3 regions of the Rouxiella chamberiensis genome follow, and region 3 is predicted to be linked to each of the others. Evidence: riboswitches for the same ligand, from Rfam matches in the RefSeq annotation. Region 3 holds a riboswitch; each other region holds the start of a gene.
What was found. A riboswitch is a leader RNA that binds a small molecule or an ion and turns the genes downstream of it on or off. The one in region 3 is predicted to bind thiamine pyrophosphate.
Positions count from the first base shown of each region.

Region 1: it holds a riboswitch for thiamine pyrophosphate, as region 3 does, so the genes downstream of both, thiB (thiamine ABC transporter substrate binding subunit) here and thiC (phosphomethylpyrimidine synthase ThiC) in region 3, are expected to answer to the same signal.
Region 2: it holds a riboswitch for thiamine pyrophosphate, as region 3 does, so the genes downstream of both, thiM (hydroxyethylthiazole kinase) here and thiC (phosphomethylpyrimidine synthase ThiC) in region 3, are expected to answer to the same signal.

Region 1 is NZ_CP114058.1:3,124,918-3,128,194, forward strand. Features, by position in the region: gene sgrR (HTH-type transcriptional regulator SgrR) at 1-1,397, shown strand, start outside; TPP riboswitch at 1,437-1,558, shown strand; partial or broken gene thiB (thiamine ABC transporter substrate binding subunit) at 1,615-2,574, shown strand; gene thiP (thiamine/thiamine pyrophosphate ABC transporter permease ThiP) at 2,569-3,277, shown strand, end outside.
Region 2 is NZ_CP114058.1:169,458-172,734, reverse strand. Features, by position in the region: gene thiD (bifunctional hydroxymethylpyrimidine kinase/phosphomethylpyrimidine kinase) at 1-488, opposite strand, end outside; gene thiM (hydroxyethylthiazole kinase) at 485-1,306, opposite strand; TPP riboswitch at 1,341-1,437, opposite strand; gene O1V66_RS00780 (mechanosensitive ion channel family protein) at 1,430-2,746, opposite strand; gene O1V66_RS00775 (OprD family outer membrane porin) at 2,918-3,277, opposite strand, start outside.
Region 3 is NZ_CP114058.1:3,414,096-3,417,372, reverse strand. Features, by position in the region: gene thiC (phosphomethylpyrimidine synthase ThiC) at 1-1,701, opposite strand, end outside; TPP riboswitch at 1,908-2,035, opposite strand; gene O1V66_RS15825 (Rsd/AlgQ family anti-sigma factor) at 2,123-2,641, opposite strand; gene nudC (NAD(+) diphosphatase) at 2,746-3,277, shown strand, end outside.

The DNA of each region.
Region 1 (3,277 bases), 290 kb from region 3:
GGGTGGATCAACTGGTGCAACTGGTCGGCGATAAAACCGTGGTGCGCCAGATGCTGCTGTCCCAGCTGGGCCGCCGCTTTCGTCAGGGCAAACACCTGCTTCGTGTGCTCTATTATCGCTCGCTGTTCAATCTGCTGCCGGGCACCCCGCTTCGCCGTTCCGAGACGCATCTCGCCAAACAGATTTTTAGCGGGCTAGTCGGCATAAAAGAGGAAAATGGGGAACTGCGTGGCGATTTGGCGCACCATTGGCAGGTCATTACACCGCTGCACTGGCGTTTTTATCTGCGTCCCGCTATTCATTTCCATCATGGTCGGGAATTGGAAATGGCCGACGTGATAGGCACCTTTGTGCGATTGAAAGCGCATCCGCTGTTTGCGCACGTCGCGTCGGTGAATACGCCGACCGCCAACGTGATCGACATTCATCTGCATACGCCGGACAACTGGCTGCCGTGGCTGCTCGGCAGCGTTCATGCGCTTGTTCTGCCGCAGGAGTGGCAAACGCTGCCCGATTTCGCCCGCCATCCCGTCGGCACCGGCCCCTATGCCGTAGTGCATAATCAGCCAACGCAGTTAAAAATCCGCGCCTTCGATGACTATTTTGGATACCGCGCCCTGATTGACGAGGTGAATATCTGGGTGCTGCCAGAACTGACCGAAGATCTGGTGCACTCGGGCGTGCAGCTTCAAGCCGACGATACCGACAACGACGAGCTGGAAAGTCGGCTTGAAGAGGGCTGCTATTTCGTGCTGTTTGACCAGCGTTCGGCGGTGGGCAACAATGCGGAGCTTCGCGAGTGGCTGTGTGAAATCTTCAATCCTATCGCCCTGCTCAACGCCTCTGCGCCCGCCTACCAGCGTTACTGGTCTCCCGCCTATGGCCTGCTGCCGCGCTGGCACCATCGCCGTCCGCAGGTACAGAAACCTAAACCTGTTCCTCTTCATGAAATTACCATCACGTTTTACAGCGATCACTCTGAGTATCAGGACATCTGTCAGGCCATGACCCCGCTGCTTGCCGAACACGGTGTTAAACTGAATGTACAGATCGTGGATTATGCCCGCTGGCATAAAGGCGAGGCGACCAGCGATATCTGGCTCGGCAGCGCCAACTTCACCCTGCCGGTCGAGTTTTCCCTGTTTGCCACGCTGTATGAGCTGCCGCTGATGCAATATTGTCTGGGCGACAAGCTTCACAACGCGGCAGCCTTGTGGCGCAGCGGGGCGTTACCGCTGGCGGAATGGACGCAAAAGCTGGTCAACGGCGGTTATATACACCCTCTTTTCCATCATTGGCTGTTACTGCAAGGTCAGCGAAGCATGCGCGGAGTCAGAATGAACACCCTTGGCTGGTTTGACTTTAAATCTGCCTGGTTTGCGCCTCCGGATGCATAAACCTGCTTTCAACGCTGCGACTTAATCTCTACAATAATGGCGTTCTCAACGGGGTGCTGACTGACTCGACGTGCCAAGGCATAGGGGTTGGAAGGCTGAGAAAAAACCCGTCGAACCTGATCCGGTTAATACCGGCGAAGGGATTTGAGAGAGTACCTTGCTGACTCAAACTCCTTTGCCACGCCTATCCTTTTCAAGGTAAAAGTTGGAGTGCAAAGTGTTTAAAAAATTACTGCCCTGCCTGTTGATTGTCTCGGCGCCCGCATTGGCCGCCAAGCCGGTTCTGACCGTGTATACCTATGACTCCTTCTCTGCCGACTGGGGCCCGGGCCCTGCCATCAAAAAAGCCTTTGAAGCCGACTGCGGCTGCGAGCTGAAATATGTGCCGCTGGAAGACGGCGTCTCGCTGCTTAACCGCCTGCGCATGGAAGGAAAAAACAGCCCGGCCGATGTGGTGGTCGGACTGGACAACAACCTGCTGCAAGCCGCCGAACAGACCGGGCTTTTCGCCAAACCTGCCGTCAATAAGACGACGCTCGCCATTCCGGGCGGCTGGACTGACACCACCTTTGTGCCCTATGACTACGGCTACTTTGCTTTCGTCTATAACAAGGACAAGCTGAAGACTCCGCCGAAGAGCCTTCAGGAGTTGGTGGATAGCCCACAGCCGTGGAAAATTATCTATGAAGATCCCCGTACCAGCACGCCGGGTCTGGGATTGCTGCTGTGGATGCAGAAAGTCTATGGCGACAAGGCCCCCGAAGCCTGGCAGAAGCTGGCGAAGAAAACCGTTACCGTTACAAAAGGCTGGAGCGAAGCCTATGGTCTCTTCCTGAAAGGAGAAAGCGATCTGGTGCTGAGTTACACCACGTCACCGGCCTACCACATCATTGAAGAGAAGAAAGACAACTACGCAGCGGCGAATTTCTCCGAAGGTCACTATATGCAGGTGGAAGTGGCAGGCCAACTCGCGGCCAGCAAACAGCCTGAACTGGCGGCCAAATTCATGAAATTTGTTACTACCTCCGGCTTCCAGAACGCGATTCCGGCCGGCAACTGGATGTATCCAGTGGTGAACACCGCATTACCGGCAGGCTATGACAAACTCACGGTGCCGAAAATCTCTCTACAATACAGCGCCAAAACGGTCGCCGAGAACCGCACGAAATGGATTCAGGCATGGCAGAAACGCCGTCAGCCATTAATCCCCGCCTGGCTTTGGCCGGGCGTCGTTGCTGCAACGCTCATCCTGCTGGTCGCCTTTCTGGCGCTGGGCTCGCTGCTGCGTCACGCGCCCACGCTGTCGCCCGGCGCGGTCTGGCAGGACAGCTACTTATGGCACGTGATCCGTTTTACTTTCTGGCAGGCGCTGCTTTCGGCGCTGTGTTCCGTGCTGCCTGCCATTTTTCTCGCCCGCAGCCTGTATCGACGGCGTTTTCCGGGCCGCGAGTGGCTGCTCAGACTCTGCGCCATGACGCTGGTCTTGCCCGTATTAGTCGCCGTGTTCGGCATCCTTGGCGTCTATGGCCGCGAGGGCTGGATGTCGCAGATCTGCGCCGCGCTCGGCCTGCATTATCAGTTTTCACCCTATGGCCTACAGGGCATTCTGCTCGCCCACGTATTTTTCAATTTGCCGCTGGCAACACGACTCTTACTGCAATCTCTTGAAAATATTGCCATCGAGCAACGCCAACTCGCTGCGCAACTTGGCATGAACGGCAGGCAACTGTTCCGCTTTGTTGAATGGCCCGCTTTGAGAAGGCAGATTCTGCCTGCCGGCGCGCTGATTTTCATGCTGTGCTTCGCGAGTTTCGCCACCGTGCTTTCACTCGGAGGTGGGCCGAAAGCCACGACTATCGAACTCGCTATCTATCAGGCGC
Region 2 (3,277 bases), 1.4 Mb from region 3:
TCCCGCTCATCCGTCGCCATCTCGCACCCTAGCAGCGCGGCCGCCTCTGGCAGATTGGGCGTAATCATCGAAACCTGCGGCAGCAGCCAGCGGCGTAATGCCTCGACCGCATCGGGCGTAAGTAGAGGATCGCCGCTCTTGGCCAGCATTACCGTATCCAGCACGACAAAGGCAGGCGCCCGTTGGCGCTTGCGGTAATGTTGAAGCCGTTCAGCCACCGTCTCCACGACCTGGGTATTGGCCAGCATGCCAATTTTGGCGCTGTCGATTCGTACATCGCTCAGTACCGAATCAAGCTGTGCGCCTACAAAATCAGGCTCGATGTGATAAACCGACTGCACGCCGCGCGTATTTTGCGCCACCAGCGCCGTGATAACGCTGGTGCCGTAGGCTTCCAGCGCCGAAAAGGTTTTCAGGTCAGCCTGGATACCCGCCCCGCCGCTGGGATCGGTGCCCGCAATGGTCAATACATTGATTCTCTTGCTCATTGTGCGCCTCCGACTGTTGCCGTCTCGGTCAGATGGCGGTCATCGAGCAGGTAGAGAGAGTCAAGGAAGGCGGCGGTGAAGCTGCCCGGCCCTTTTGCGTCGCGACAGGCTAATTCACCGGCACACGACATGACACGACAGGCGGCGGCAACGTGCGAAAGACGATTGCCCGGCAAGGAAACAAATGCCGCAACCACCGCCGAAAGTGCGCAACCGGTGCCGACAACGCGCGTCATCAGCGGATCCCCTCCGCTTACCGCCAGGCATTGCGCCCCGTCGGTGATGTAATCTATTTCGCCTGTCACCGCGACAATTGCGCCAGTCTGACGTGCCAACGCCTCGGCAGCCGGTAAGGCCGCACCTGAGGAGTCTGCGCTGTCCACGCCTCGCCCGGATGCGGAAAGCCCACTTAATGCCATGATTTCAGAAGCATTTCCACGAATCGCAGCAGGTCTGAATCTGATAATTTCCTGACAAAACTCTGAACGCCACCTGAGAGCGCCGACGGCGACGGGATCCAGCACCCAAGGTTTGTTGGCAGCGTTAGCGGCATGAATTGCGGCAAGCATGGATTCCGCCCGTGCAGAGGTCAAGGTCCCCACATTCACCAACAGTGCGCTGGCAATAGCACTGAACTGTGCGGCTTCACGGGCATCGATGACCATGGCGGGCGATGCGCCGAGGGCAAGCAGTACATTTGCCGTGATCGATTGCACCACATCATTGGTCATGCAGTGAACTAAAGGCGAGGCCTGGCGAAATTGTCTCAAGGCATCCGCGGCCGCAAGGCCCGGAAAAACGGAAGGTCGAGTCGTCATAAATCTCCCCACCGGCGATCAAGAAGGGGTACCGGTCGAGATACCACGACTTCCCTACGCTGGCATTATCCAGATCAGGTTATACGGGTATTTCTCAGCCTTCACAAAGAAGGGCACCCCGAGTCATTTACAGCCCGTGCAGCATAGAAAAGTCGCTGAATTAAAGCAAGCCGCGTCTCGCCTTGCACAGCAGGAGATTAAGCTCACACCGCACTTTTGGCACGGCGCGGCCAGGTGTTGCTGACATCCGTTCCCGATGGTTTCTGGAATATTCCCAGGTTGAAATAGCCCGCAGTGGCGTACATAAACTCGAAAATCTCTGACTGGGTTTCTTCGTATTCCGCCCAGAAGACATTGGAAGTGAAGCAGTAGATTTCGATAGGTAACCCTTCGGAAGTGGGGCTGAGCTGCCGTTACTATCAGGTACATGTCTTTGCGGATATCGTTTCGCTGCTTGAGGTAATCAAGAACGTACCCGCGAAAAAGCCCGAGGTTGGTCATGCCCTTCTGCACTAACGGGTTGTCGGTACGAGAATTCAGCCGCTGGTCCAGATAGGCAGCCATATGATTATTCTCATCAGGCTCGATGGCTTTCAGACTGTCAATGAGTGCGGCCGAGGCAAAGGCGATGCTCGATTGATCAACGAATAAGCTACGCTTAATCCGACGTCCGCCAGAATCAAACATCGGCTGCCAGTTGGTGTAAGGCTCGGTGATAAAGTTTTTGGTCGGCACCTGCGACATTGTATTGTCCCAGTTGCGAACGGTAATGGTATGCAGCGCAATGTCGGTCACCTCGCCACTGATATTGCCCAACGGCATTTCTATCCAGTCACCCAGTTGAATAACATGCGAAGACGATACCTGAATATTGGCAACCAGCGAGATAAGGGTGTGCTGGAACACCAGCATCAGCACGGCGGCAACGGCACCCAGACTCGAGATAATAATCACCGGCGATTTATTCGATAGCGTGGCAATCACCAAAATCGTGGCAATTGACGAGACCATGATTTTTCCTATCTGCACATAGCCTTTTATCGAGCGGGATTTCACCCCGTGCCTTTTGGTATAGGCGCTACTGGTCGTGTCGAGTAACTCGTTGATGAGCATGGTGATATTCACAATCAGCAGCACGCCGCAAATCGTACGAATCGCCTCGATAAGCGGATCCGGCAATCCATTAATCAGCTGTGACATGAAATAAACCGTTACGACAGGTACGATATTCGCCAGTCGACGGGTAATTCTCATGTCTTTATCTTGATGATCGGAATTTTTACTGGCGTGCAGAATAAAACGTCTGACGATCCCCAGCAGGAAAAATCGACAAATCACGGAGGCAATAAAGCCGCCTAGCAGCATAAAGAGAATGGCGAGAAGAGAGAAGGTAATCTGGTTTGAATAAATCCAGTTCCAAACGGTAATAACGTCCTGCATGGTGTGATCCTGACATCGTTGTTTTGATGTGACCGATCATGAAGGATTATGGCAAATTTTCTGTGCCAAAGATGGGATGGTTAATTAACAGGCACACTGACCGAGATTCCTGGAAAGCGTGCCTGTCGGGCGGCGCATCGTTAATTCAAGACGCCGCCTTGCCGAAATAGATTAAAAAATAGCCAGTGGATATTCGACATAAACACGGACTTCATTACCGCTTGCGTTATATTCCGCCGCATCGCCCGACACGCGCAGAATCGAATAACGCAACTTGAGTTTGAGGTCTTTCGCCACGCCGTCCGGCACTTTGTATTGGATCTGGTTAAAGAATTCGTGCTCGTGACCATTGCTGGTTTCGGAGGTCTGGATGTTGTCACCGCGCACGTAAGCCACATCATAGCTCAAGCCCGGAACGCCCAATCCTGCAAGATTAATCGAGTAGGCCAGTTGCCATGAACGCTCGTCTTCGCCGTTGAAATCCGACCAGTATGAGTTGGAAAGCCAGATGGTATTGCCGCCATCCCCTAC
Region 3 (3,277 bases):
CCCGCACATTGAACAGAAATGCGCGACCTTGCCCGACTCCTGCGGCAGGGTTTCATCGTGGTAGGCGCGGGCGGTGCCCGGATCCAGCGCCAGATTGAACTGATCTTCCCAGCGGAATTCGAAGCGCGCCTTCGACATGGCGTTATCGCGGATCTGCGCGCCCGGATGGCCTTTCGCCAGATCCGCCGCGTGCGCCGCTATCTTGTAGGTGATCAAACCCTGTTTGACATCTTCCTTGTTCGGCAGGCCGAGGTGCTCTTTCGGCGTGACATAGCAAAGCATCGCGCAGCCGAACCAGCCTATCATCGCCGCACCAATGCCGGAGGTGAAGTGATCGTAACCGGGGGCGATATCCGTGGTGAGCGGCCCGAGGGTATAGAACGGCGCTTCGTGGCACTTGTCCAGCTCTTCGGTCATGTTGCGGCGGATCATCTGCATCGGCACATGGCCCGGCCCTTCAATCATCACCTGCACGTCATATTCCCAGGCGATTTTGGTCAACTCGCCCAGCGTTTTCAGCTCGGCAAACTGCGCTTCGTCATTGGCATCCTGAATGGAGCCGGGACGCAAGCCGTCGCCCAGCGACAGCGAAACATCGTAGGCGGCGCAGATTTCACAGATTTCACGAAAATGCAGATACAGGAAACTCTCTTTGTGGTGCGACAAACACCATTTCGCCATGATTGAGCCGCCGCGCGACACGATGCCGGTTAATCGTTTGGCGGTCATTGGCACATAGCGCAGTAAAACGCCCGCGTGAATGGTGAAATAGTCGACGCCTTGCTCGGCCTGCTCCAGCAGCGTATCGCGGAACATCTCCCAGTTCAGGTCTTCCGCCACGCCGTTCACTTTTTCCAGCGCCTGATAAATCGGCACCGTGCCGATAGGCACCGGACTGTTGCGCATAATCCATTCACGGGTTTCGTGAATATAGCGACCCGTTGACAGATCCATTACGGTATCTGCGCCCCAGCGCGTTGACCACACCAGTTTTTCCACTTCCTCCTCGATGGACGAGGTCACGGCGGAGTTCCCGATATTGGCATTGATCTTCACCAGAAAGTTGCGGCCAATGATCATCGGCTCGGATTCGGGGTGATTGATATTGGCAGGAATAATCGCCCGGCCGGCGGCCACTTCGTCACGAACAAATTCGGGGGTGATATTTTGCGGCAGGTTGGCACCAAAGCTTTCGCCCGGATGTTGCTGTAGCAGCACTTCGCCACGGATACGCTCGCGGCCCATGTTTTCGCGCAGCGCAATATATTCCATCTCTGGCGTCACAATACCCTGACGCGCGTAGTGCAGCTGGGTCACGCATTTCCCGGCCTTGGCCTTGCGCGGTCTTGGCAGATGTTCGAACCGCAGATGGTCTAGACCTTCATCGGCCATGCGCTGCTGGGTAAAACCGGAGCTGACCTGCGGCAGTTCTTCCGTATCCTGACGGGCGGCTATCCAGCTGGCGCGTACCTTGTCGAGACCGCGATGCACATCGATTTTTGAATCAGGATCGCCGTAGGGGCCTGCGGTGTCATAAACCGGGATCGCTTCATTGTCTTCAAATTTGGGATCCTCCTTGCTGCCGCCGATCATGGTCGGGCTGAGCTGGATCTCGCGCATCGGCACCTGAATATCGGCGCGGCTGCCCTGAAGATAAATACGTTTGGAGTTCGGGAAGGCGACACCTTGCAGGCTGTCGATAAAAGCCTGCGCTTCGGCGCGTTGCTGACGGCGGTTGCTGGTTTTTTTACCGACGGGGTCGGCTGTTCAGGGGTGTTCGACATAGCAAATTCCTCGTGATTAGCGAAAGGGAAAATTGCTTGTCAGGAGGTTTACGGCGGGAGTAAGCGTGTATCTGAATCTTGTCGCGCTTCGTATAAAGAGAAAGCGGCGAGAAAAGCCAAACGCAATTAATTACTCTTGTTCCCTTCGCGGGTACTAACCCGATCAGGTTCCGCGGATCCCGAATTAACGGTCTCAGCCTGGTAAATTCCCGATAAATCAGGGTTTACGCTAGGCACTCCGACAAGAATGGGCCTGCATGTGCAGGCCGTTTAAGAAACCTCAATATACGAGGCTGATTCTAAAACACAACCCTTTGCAGGGTTTTTCGGCAAAACTGTTAAGCAGGTCGTACTATGGCTTCGTCGTTTGCAACAGGCGGCAAGGATTCGAATTTAGAGGCCATCGCCACCATAATGAGTTGATCTTCAAGCTCGAAACGGGCATCGAGCGCTTCGCCGATATCAGACAGGGCGTAGTTGAAGGCAAAGATGTCTTCGTCTTTGAATTCGGTTTCGGTATAGCTGTCGTGGAATGCCATGATGGTTTCCGTATTGGCTTCCAGCGCAGGGAAAATTCTTGCGGCGGCCTGCTGGGCAATCACGGCTTGGGTGCCATCGACTTCTTCAACTATCCTGTGATAGAGGTGGAAGTGACCGGCAGAAAGGTAATCAACCAGATGGTGACAAAAACTGTCCAGGGCCTTTTCGTTAAGCGGGATATGAGTTTCTTTATTTGGTTTCAGCCCAACAAGCGTAAGGTAGGAAACCAGAAGTTCTTTACGTGCGTGTAGCCATTGATCGACTAGCTCATTACTGCCGCCAACGCGTTGGGTCAGCCTTTCGAGACGAGTTAACATGGTTGACTCCGTGAGTATGTTTTTAAATTCATCAAAGGTTAAAGCTTACTAAAGTAACTTTTTCTTCCAGACTGTCAGTGTAGTCGAGGTTAGGCAACAACAACATGGAAATCCAGATAACAGATCAACACAGCGGCTGGTGGATAGTCAGCTATGAAGGCAAATTGTGGTTACCGGAAGGATCTTTGCCGAACGGATCCGCCAGCGCATTTTCGCTCGCGGGCAACATTGGCCGACAGATTGGCGAGTGGCAGGGTGAACCTGTCTGGATGATCCGCAAAAGCATGAAGGATCATATGCTTTCTGCGCGACAATTACTGGATCAGGATCGCGAATTATTCCAATTGGTCGGCCGTGGCGTGCAACTTTCCGAGTTCTATCGGTCACATAAGTTCTGCGGGTATTGCGGGCATGAAATGCACGTCAGCAAAACCGAATGGGCCGCACTTTGCGGACATTGTAAAGAACGGTATTACCCGCAAATTGCCCCGTGCATCATCGTCGCCATTCGGCGCGGCGACGAAATTCTGCTCGCGCAGCACGTCCGTCATCGCGGAGGTGTTCACACCGTGCTGGCCGGTTTTGCCGAAGTGGGTGAAACGCTGGAAGAGACCGTCGCCCGCGAAGTGATGGAAG